Linked DNA regions of Exiguobacterium sibiricum 7-3. The protein of the gene in region 2 interacts with the protein of the main gene of each other region in a pairwise test. Links are inferred from orthologs where the notes say so. Each region holds a gene or a part of one and is shown on either strand. Other genes may lie near its edges.

Evidence for each region. Proteins that work in one complex are often made in the same cells at the same time.
Region 1: the proteins of P402_RS0105885 (region 2) and sufU interact in binary tests that used the Escherichia coli proteins (3 or more experiments, as listed by UniProt). The link is inferred for Exiguobacterium sibiricum 7-3 from one-to-one orthologs.

Annotation. Positions count from the first base shown.
Region 1 is NZ_KK211190.1:724,250-728,567, reverse strand. The notes cover bases 282-3,263. They hold sufU (Fe-S cluster assembly sulfur transfer protein SufU), read right to left. Parts: upstream 1,999-3,263; coding sequence 1,564-1,998; downstream 282-1,563. Other genes in these bases: sufD (Fe-S cluster assembly protein SufD), read right to left, coding at 3,213-3,263; P402_RS0104630 (cysteine desulfurase), read right to left, coding at 1,988-3,211; sufB (Fe-S cluster assembly protein SufB), read right to left, coding at 282-1,531. Outside these bases: P402_RS0104645 (dihydrofolate reductase family protein), read right to left, coding at 1-46; more of sufB, read right to left, coding at 134-281; more of sufD, read right to left, coding at 3,264-4,318. UniProt on the Escherichia coli protein: A scaffold on which IscS assembles Fe-S clusters. Exists as 2 interconverting forms, a structured (S) and disordered (D) form. The D-state is the preferred substrate for IscS.
Region 2 is NZ_KK211190.1:985,338-990,157, reverse strand. What follows is about bases 1,046-3,897. They hold P402_RS0105885 (cysteine desulfurase family protein), read right to left. Parts: upstream 3,111-3,897; coding sequence 1,980-3,110; downstream 1,046-1,979. Other genes in these bases: P402_RS0105875 (replication-associated recombination protein A), read left to right, coding at 3,595-3,897; cymR (cysteine metabolism transcriptional regulator CymR), read right to left, coding at 3,124-3,531; mnmA (tRNA 2-thiouridine(34) synthase MnmA), read right to left, coding at 1,046-1,967. In the rest of the region: P402_RS0105900 (VOC family protein), read left to right, coding at 1-122; P402_RS0105895 (tetratricopeptide repeat protein), read right to left, coding at 173-829; more of mnmA, read right to left, coding at 843-1,045; more of P402_RS0105875, read left to right, coding at 3,898-4,820. UniProt on the Escherichia coli protein: Master enzyme that delivers sulfur to a number of partners involved in Fe-S cluster assembly, tRNA modification or cofactor biosynthesis. Catalyzes the removal of elemental sulfur from cysteine to produce alanine.

The DNA.
Region 1 (4,318 bases), 260 kb from region 2 along the record:
TGTACCCGTCGAGCGAGACTTGAAAAGAATAAATGAGTTTACGCATCATAACTCCCTCCTTTTTCAATCCTTTACCCGTTTTTAGCTGTTCACGAAAAAAACTCCCTCATCTGTTGATGAGAGAGTTGAAAAATTATCCGATTGAACCTTCCATCTCGAACTTGATGAGACGGTTCATTTCGACCGCATATTCCATCGGCAATTCTTTTGTGAACGGCTCGATGAAGCCCATGACGATCATTTCCGTTGCTTCTTCTTGTGAAATCCCGCGGCTCATCAAGTAGAACAATTGCTCTTCTGAGACCTTCGACACCTTCGCTTCGTGTTCAAGCGAAATGTTATCGTTGAGAATTTCGTTGTACGGAATCGTATCTGATGTCGACTGGTTGTCCATGATCAACGTGTCACATTCGATGTTCGAACGTGCGCCGGTCGCTTTACGACCAAAGTGGACAATTCCACGGTACGTTACTTTCCCACCGTGTTTTGAAATCGACTTCGAGACGATTGTCGACGACGTGTTTGGTGCAAGGTGAATCATCTTCGCGCCCGCATCTTGGTGTTGACCTTTACCCGCGATCGCGATTGATAATGTCATACCACGTGAACCTTCACCTTTTAAGATGACGGCTGGATATTTCATCGTCAATTTCGAACCGATGTTACCATCGACCCATTCCATCGTCGCGCCGGCTTCACAGATCGCACGTTTCGTAACGAGGTTGTAGACGTTGTTCGCCCAGTTTTGGATTGTCGTGTAACGGCAGTACGCGTTTTTGTTGATGAAGATCTCAACGACTGCTGAGTGAAGCGAGTTCGTCGTGTAGACCGGTGCCGTACATCCTTCGACGTAATGCACCGATGCTTCTTCGTCCACGATGATCAACGTCCGCTCGAATTGACCCATGTTTTCCGAGTTGATCCGGAAGTAGGCTTGAAGCGGCGTATCCATCTTGATGCCTTTTGGTACGTAGATGAATGATCCACCCGACCAGACCGCTGTGTTAAGAGCAGCGAACTTGTTATCCGTCGGCGGAATCAATTTACCGAAGTACTCACGGAATAAATCTTCGTTTTCTTTCAGTGCTGTATCCGTATCTTTGAAGACGATTCCTTGATCTTCAAGCTCACTCTTCATGTTGTGGTAAACCACTTCTGATTCATACTGTGCTGAAACACCTGCGAGGTATTTTTGCTCAGCTTCCGGGATTCCGAGTTTGTCAAACGTACGTTTGATTTCTTCCGGTACTTCATCCCATGATTTTTCAGCACGTTCTGATGGTTTAACATAGTACGTGATGTCATCAAAACGAAGATCTGATAGGTCGCCGCCCCATGCTGGCATTGATTGTTCGTTGAAAATCTTGAGTGATTTCAGACGGAAATCAAGCATCCATTGCGGTTCTTCCTTCATTTTCGAGATCGTCTCGACGACTTCTGTCGTCAAGCCGCGTCCAGAACGGAAGATCGAGATATCGCGATCGTGGAAACCATATTTATAATCGCCAATTTCAGGCATGTTCTTAGCCATGTTCGTTTCCTCCTCTTACTTACTGACCGAAGTTACTTCCCTTCTTCGACGCCGCGTTCGAGCGCCTTCCAGGCAAGTGTCGCACACTTGATTCGTGCCGGGAATTTCGTCACACCAGACAGTGCTTCCGCGTCTCCCAGATCAAATTTCTCATCGTCATAATCTTTTCCTTGAACCATCTCGGAAAAGACGTTGGCGAGTTGTAATGCTTCTTCGACTGTTTTTCCTTTGACGGCCTGTGTCATCATCGACGCAGACGCCATACTGATGGAACATCCTTCGCCGTCGAACTTCGCATCTTTGACGATATCGTCTTCGATTGCGAGTTGCAGACGGATTGTGTCGCCACATGTCGGATTGTTCATATCGATTGTCACACCACCGTCAATCGCACCACGATTGCGGGGCGTTTTATAGTGGTCCATGATCACTTGACGGTACAAGTGATCGAGATTGTTAAAATCCATGACTGAAATACTCCTTCGTTTGGCGAAGTCCTGTTACTAATGCATCTACTTCTTCCTTTGTATTATACAGGTAGAAGCTTGCTCGTGCCGTTGAACTGGCTCCAAGCCAGCGCATCAGCGGTTGCGCACAATGGTGACCGGCACGGACGGCGATGCCTTGCATATCGAGTACCGTCGCGACATCATGTGCGTGGACATCACCGAGATTAAAGGTGACGAGACCCACCCGTTCTTCCGGACCGTAAATCGTCAGTCCTTCGATGTCACGCATTTGTGCCATCGCGTACTGGGCAAGCTCACGTTCGTGGGCTTCGATGTTACTGAGTCCGATTTGTTCCAAGAAATCGATTGCTGCCGACAAGCCGACAGCTCCTGCGATGATCGGTGTTCCCGCTTCGAACCGGTACGGTGATGGTTTGAACGTCGACTCTTCAAGCCCGACGTAGTCAATCATCTCGCCTCCGAATTCGACCGGCTCCATCGCATTGAGTAATGCTTTTTTGCCGTACAGGACGCCGATACCGGTTGGTCCGCACATTTTATGTGCCGAAAACGCCAGGAAATCACAATCGAGATCCGTGACATCGATTTGTTGGTGCGGTGCACTTTGCGCTGCGTCGACGACCATGACGGCACCGACAGCGTGCGCAAGTTGTGTCACTTCTTTGATCGGATTGATCGTCCCGAGGACGTTCGAGACATGCGCCATCGCGACGACTTTCGTCTGATCGGAAATTTGTGCTTTGACCGCTTCAATCGTCACACGACCGTCCGCTGTCAAATCGACATATTTCAGTTTCGCTTTTTTCTTTTTCGCGACTTGTTGCCACGGAATCAAATTCGCATGGTGCTCCAGGTATGTGACGACAATCTCGTCCCCTTCTTCGACATGCTCCATTCCGTAACTCGACGCGACGATATTGATCGCCGTTGTCGTCCCGCGGGTAAAGATAATCTCTTCATGGTGTTGCGCCTTGATGAAACGACGTACGTTCTCACGCGCACCTTCGTACGCATCCGTCGCTCGTGTTCCGAGCGTATGGACGCCACGGTGCACATTCGAATGAACCGTCTTGTAGTAGTTGTCAATCGCCTCAATGACGACGAGCGGCTTTTGTGACGAAGCCGCACTATCTAAATAGACGAGTTTCCGGTCATTAACCTGTTGGTCAAGAATCGGAAACTGATTGCGGATGGATGCATCGATTCCCATATTAGTTTACTTTCCCTTCGATCACTTGAACGAGACGTTCTTTGACAGAGTCAATCGCGAGTTCTGAAACGACCGGTTGTAAGAAACCATGAACGACAAGACGTTCTGCTTCTTTACGTGATAAACCACGGCTCATCAAGTAGTAGAGTTGAAGTTCGTCGACACGGCCGACAGATGCCGCGTGTCCTGCCATGACATCATCTTCATCAATCAAGAGGATCGGGTTCGCGTCACCACGTGCCTTTTCAGACAACATGAGTACACGTTCCGTTTGGACACCGTTTGATTTTGAAGCGCCATGGTGAATCATCGATGTTCCGTTGAAGATCGATGTTGCCGAATCTTTTTGAACACCGTGAATCAAGATGAAACCTTCCGAACCTTTACCAAAATGGTCTGTCCGGACGTTGAAGTTTTGTTTTTGATCGCCACGACCAACCGTTACGGCTTTCGTGTCAGAGAACGAATCGTTACCGACGAGGTGTGTTTTCGTTTCTGTGATCGTGTTTCCGTCATTCATGTGACCGAGTGCCCATTCGAGTTTCGCGCCTTGTTTGACGACACCGCGACGGTTCATATATGTGACAGCACCTTTTGCCAGTGTATCGACACCACCAAAGAGGACTTTGGCGTTGTCTTCAACGAACACTTCCGTGACGACGTTGACGTTATGCGCTTCTTCGCCATACGACACGAAACTTTCGATATACGTCAGTTCGCTGTCCGCGTCAGCAATGATGATCGCATGGTGGTAAAGTGCACCACCCGCTTGCTCCAGCGTATAGATTGCTTGCATCGGAACCGTCAACTTCAAGCCTTTTGGTACATAAAGGAATGTACCGCCGTTCATGAGTGCCGCGTTGAGTGCTGCGAGACGGTCTTCATTGACGTTGACGCCTTCTGTCATGAAGTATTTCTCGATCAGTTCTGGGTGATGTTTCATTGCGTCTTCGAGTGTCGTGAAGATGACACCGTTCGCCGCTTCGCTGTTTTGCGCGTGAACGAGTTGTCCGTTGCGCGTGATCAGCATATGGTCACGGTTTTCACCGATCAATGTTTCGATATCCGGTGTCAGACCTGTTACTGTCTCAAGATCTGCTGTTCCCT
Region 2 (4,820 bases):
ACTCCGCTTATTTTAAAGATACGGAACAAAATGTTATCGAACTGTACACTAAAAACATGGACGAAGCGTATGAAGACTTTTCCGGTCCACCGTTACGGATCGTACGTGAAGTTGGTCATTAACTAAAAAAGCGTTGCGAAACCGATATGTTCATCGGTCGCAACGCTTTTTTTTAGTTCAACAAGGCATCCATCTTCGCTTTCGCATCCTTCGCCAGCGTATGGTTCGGCTGATAGGCAAGAACGGTTTCAAGTTCCGTATAACACGCTTCCTGCTGACCTAAAAAGGCCAGTGCGATGGCATAGTTATAACGGGCATCCGTATGTGTCTCTTCCAGCAATAATACTTGTTCGAAGATTTCAGCCGCTTCTTCAATCTGTTCGTTCTGAGCAAGGGCAAGACCGTACTGGAAGGCGATTTCAACATCCACCCCATTCAGTTCCGTCGCTTGCTTCAGACGTGGAATTCCCCGAACCGGATCGCCCAGCTTTTGATACGTCAGACCGAGCATGAAATGAAGGTCAGCGTCATCGAGTCCGTGTAATAAGGCAAGACGCAACGATTCTTCTGCTTCAACTAATAAATCTGCCGAGAAATACAATGCCCCTTTGGCATAATGAGCACTGGCAAACGTCGAATCAATCGTCAGTGCCTTGTCGTAAAACAGGATTGCCCGATCAGCATCGTCCATCGATTGGAGCAATGTCCCTAAATTGACGTAACCTGTCGGATCATTTGGTTGTTCTTCGATGGCATCATTAAAAGCTTGTGCCGCCAATTCATAATTACCGGACTCCAGGTGTCGGAACCCGACTTCATTGTAGTTCATTTCACTCTCTCCCTTACGCAAGATACGTTAATGCTTGACCTGCTTTGTACGCATCATCAATCGTCGCCCCACCGAGACAGACGTCGCCGTCATAGAAAACGACAGCTTGTCCGGGGGTAATCGCCCGTTGCCGTTCGTCGAACGCGACGTCTAAACGTCCGCCGTCAAGGATACGAACCGTCACAGGTGTATCCGTTTGACGGTAACGGAACTTCGCCGTACAACGGAATTCTGTTCCGACCGGCATCGTTGCCGTCCAGCTGATGTCAGACGCATACAGTCCTTCTGAATAAAGCAATTCATTATGGAATCCTTGCTCAACGAATAAGATATTCTCTTTTAAGTTTTTCCCGACGACGAACCACGGTTCTCCGTCTCCACCAATTCCAAGACCATGACGTTGTCCCATCGTGTAGTACATCAGACCGTCATGACGCCCCATCGTTTTGCCGTCGAGTGTCCGCATTTCACCCGGTTGCGCCGGCAGATACTGACTGAGGAACTGTTTGAAGTTTCGTTCCCCGATGAAACAAATGCCGGTCGAGTCTTTTTTCTTCGCTGTCGCAAGGTTCGCTTCTTCCGCGATTTTCCGCACTTCTGATTTTTCCATGTGTCCGATTGGGAACATCGCTTTAGCGATTTGATCCTGTGACAGTTGGTTCAGGAAATACGTTTGATCCTTATTTGTATCGACGCCGCGCAATAATTTATGCTCGCCGTCTTCGTACACGGCACGAGCATAATGCCCCGTCGCAACAAAGTCTGCTCCTAGGCGCATCGCATGGTCAAGAAATGCTTTGAATTTAATTTCTTTATTACACATGACATCCGGATTCGGTGTCCGACCGAGTTTATATTCATCCAAGAAATACGTAAAGACTTTGTCCCAGTACTCTTTTTCGAAATTGACTGCGTAATACGGAATGCCGATTTGATTGGCGACGGCGATGACATCTTCGTAATCTTCCGTTGCCGTACAAAATCCGTTTTCATCTGTATCGTCCCAGTTCTTCATAAAAATCCCGATGACGTTGTATCCTTGTTCTTTTAATAAATAAGCCGTAACGGAAGAATCAACACCGCCGGACATCCCGACGACGACCGTTGTTTCCTCCGGTGCTTTTGCGCGTGTGTTCATTGTTTTCACCTCTTAATTGTTCTGAAACGATTTTACGACATCTATCAGGCCTTGTGCGAGCAGTTCGACTTGTGCCTCATCATTTCCCCGCCCAAAGCTGATCCGGACCGATTGTTTCGTCCGCTGATTTTCACCATACATCGCTGACAAGACATGCGATGGCTCAACCGATCCTGCCGTACAGGCACTTCCGCTTGAAACGGCAATCCCACGCATATCGAGCATAATTAAAAATGGTTCAATTTCGACATTCGGGAAATACAGGTTAATGACTTGTGGCAAGCCTTCTGCCCCGTTGACTTCAAACTCAATCGTTGAAGTTCGAAGCCGTTCGAGCAAGGTCGTCCGTAACAGTTGGTACTGTTCAGCCTGCTTCTCCCGTTCCTTTGCCGTCAACCGGACTGCTTCCGCAAACCCGACGATGCCGGCGACGTTTTCGGTTCCGGCACGACGCTTCCGTTCCTGTTCCCCTCCATACGATTGAGGAGCTAACTTGATAGCAGAACGGACATATAACAATCCGACGCCTTTTGGCCCATTGATTTTATGACTCGATGCCGACAACAAATCGATGTGCATCGCTTCCACATCGATCGGTGACTTCGCAAATACCTGAACGGCATCCGTATGGAACACAATCTGTTGTTCCCGCAAGAAGCGACCGCATGCCGCAATCGGCTGGACCGTTCCGACTTCGTTATTTCCGAACATGATGGATACTAAAATTGTATCCGGCCGAACAGCCGCACGTAAGGCTTCTTCCGTCACGATACCGGACTCAGGAATTTCGAGATACGTCACGTCAAATCCCCGTCTCTCCAGTTCCTCGAAGGCATGGAGCACGGCATGGTGCTCAAACCGTGTCGTGATGACATGACGGCCTTTCGACTGGTACTGCATGGCAGCACCGATGATGGCATAGTTATCTGCTTCCGTGCCACCGCTCGTAAAGATGATTTCTGTTGGTTTTGCGTTCAATTCCGTTGCCATCATTCGTCGTGCCGTATCAATCGCAGCCCGCCCTGTTCGTCCGAATGCGTGGACGCTTGACGGATTCCCGAATTGCTCAAGCATGTAAGGCGTCATCTTGTCCAACACTTCGGACCGCATCGGCGTCGTTGCAGCGTGATCAAAATACATCATCGTTTTTCACCTCTCATATATAAAACATATAACCTGTGTCGTCTTCTTCGGCTAAATCTTTTAATGTCGTCGTATCCAGAACTTGATCGACGGCACTTTGAATTTTATCCCACAATTTCCGTTTCGTCACTTCGTCACAGTTATCGCCTTCGACGACGACAAGTGGACCTTCGAGCAGACGGATGATATCCCCTGCTGTAATGTCTTCGGCTGAACGGCCTAATTTATATCCACCATATGCTCCGCGGACACTTTTGACGAGACCGCCGTTTCGGAGCGGAGCAATCAATTGCTCCAGGTAGTGCTCGGACAGATCATACATCTGCGCAATTTTCTTTAAAGACAATGGCTTTGCCTCGCCTCCTTTGGCGAGTGCAATCATGATTGTCAGACCATAACGTCCTTTTGTCGAGATTTTCATCATGCGAAAAGACATCCTTTCTAGTATAGTAGTAGCTAAAAGTTGAAAGAAGGAACGCTACCTATGGCTAATTTATTTGAATCACATTCTCCGGCCGGGCCGCTTGCCAATCGGATGCGCCCTCAATCACTGGACGAAATCGTTGGACAACGCCATTTAATCGGAGAATCGACCTTGTTACGCCGGGCCATTCTCGCTGACCGGCTTGGGACCGTTATTTTTTACGGACCACCGGGAACCGGAAAAACGACGCTTGCCCGTGTCATTTCAAGTTATACGAAATCGGCGTTTGAACAATTAAATGCCGTCACGGCAAAACTTGATCAGTTGCGCGAAGTCTTAAAAGCAGCGGAATCCCGTTTACAGTTTGACCAACAAAAAACTATTTTATTTTTAGATGAAATCCACCGTTTCAATAAAATGCAACAAGACGCCTTACTGCCTGCCCTTGAAGCCGGAACGATTACACTGATCGGCGCGACAACGGAAAACCCGAGCTTCGAAGTCAATGCTGCCCTGTTATCCCGGGCGACCGTTTTTCGGTTTGAAACACCGACGACGGACGATCTGCGAATTGTCCTAAACCGGACTTTAAAAGACGTAGACCGTGGGCTCGGCAAGTATCCGGTCACTGTCACCGAGGAAGCCGTTGATCATTATGTCAAGCTCTCGGATGGCGATTACCGGGCGCTTCTCAACGCACTCGAACTCGCAGTTCTGACAACACCGGAAATTGACGGCGAAATCACGATTGATCTTGCCGTGGCCGAAGAATCGATTCAACAAAAAGCGTTGAAATACGATAAAGACGGAGACCGGCATTATGATGTCATCTCGGCCTTCATCAAATCGATTCGCGGCTCAGACCCCGACGCTGCCCTTTACTGGCTTGCCGTCATGATTGAAGCCGGGGAAAGCCCGCGTTTCATCGTCCGTCGACTCTACGTCCATGCGGCAGAAGATATCGGATTATCCGATCCGCAAGCTCTGCTGATCGTCGATGCGTGTGCTCGGGCCTGCGAATACATTGGTTTCCCAGAGGCACGGATTCCGCTCGCCGAGACCGTTTTGTATCTCGCGACGGCTCCGAAATCAAACACTGTCATTACCGCGATTGATCAGGCGCTTGAACTCGTTCGTCGATCAGATGGTGGTCCGGTTCCCCCGCATTTGCGGGATGCGCATCATGCCGGTGCCGCAGCGCTTGGTAATGGTGTCGAATACCAGTACCCACACCAGTTTCCACATGCGTATGTCAAACAGAACTATTGGCCGGAAAACCTGGCACG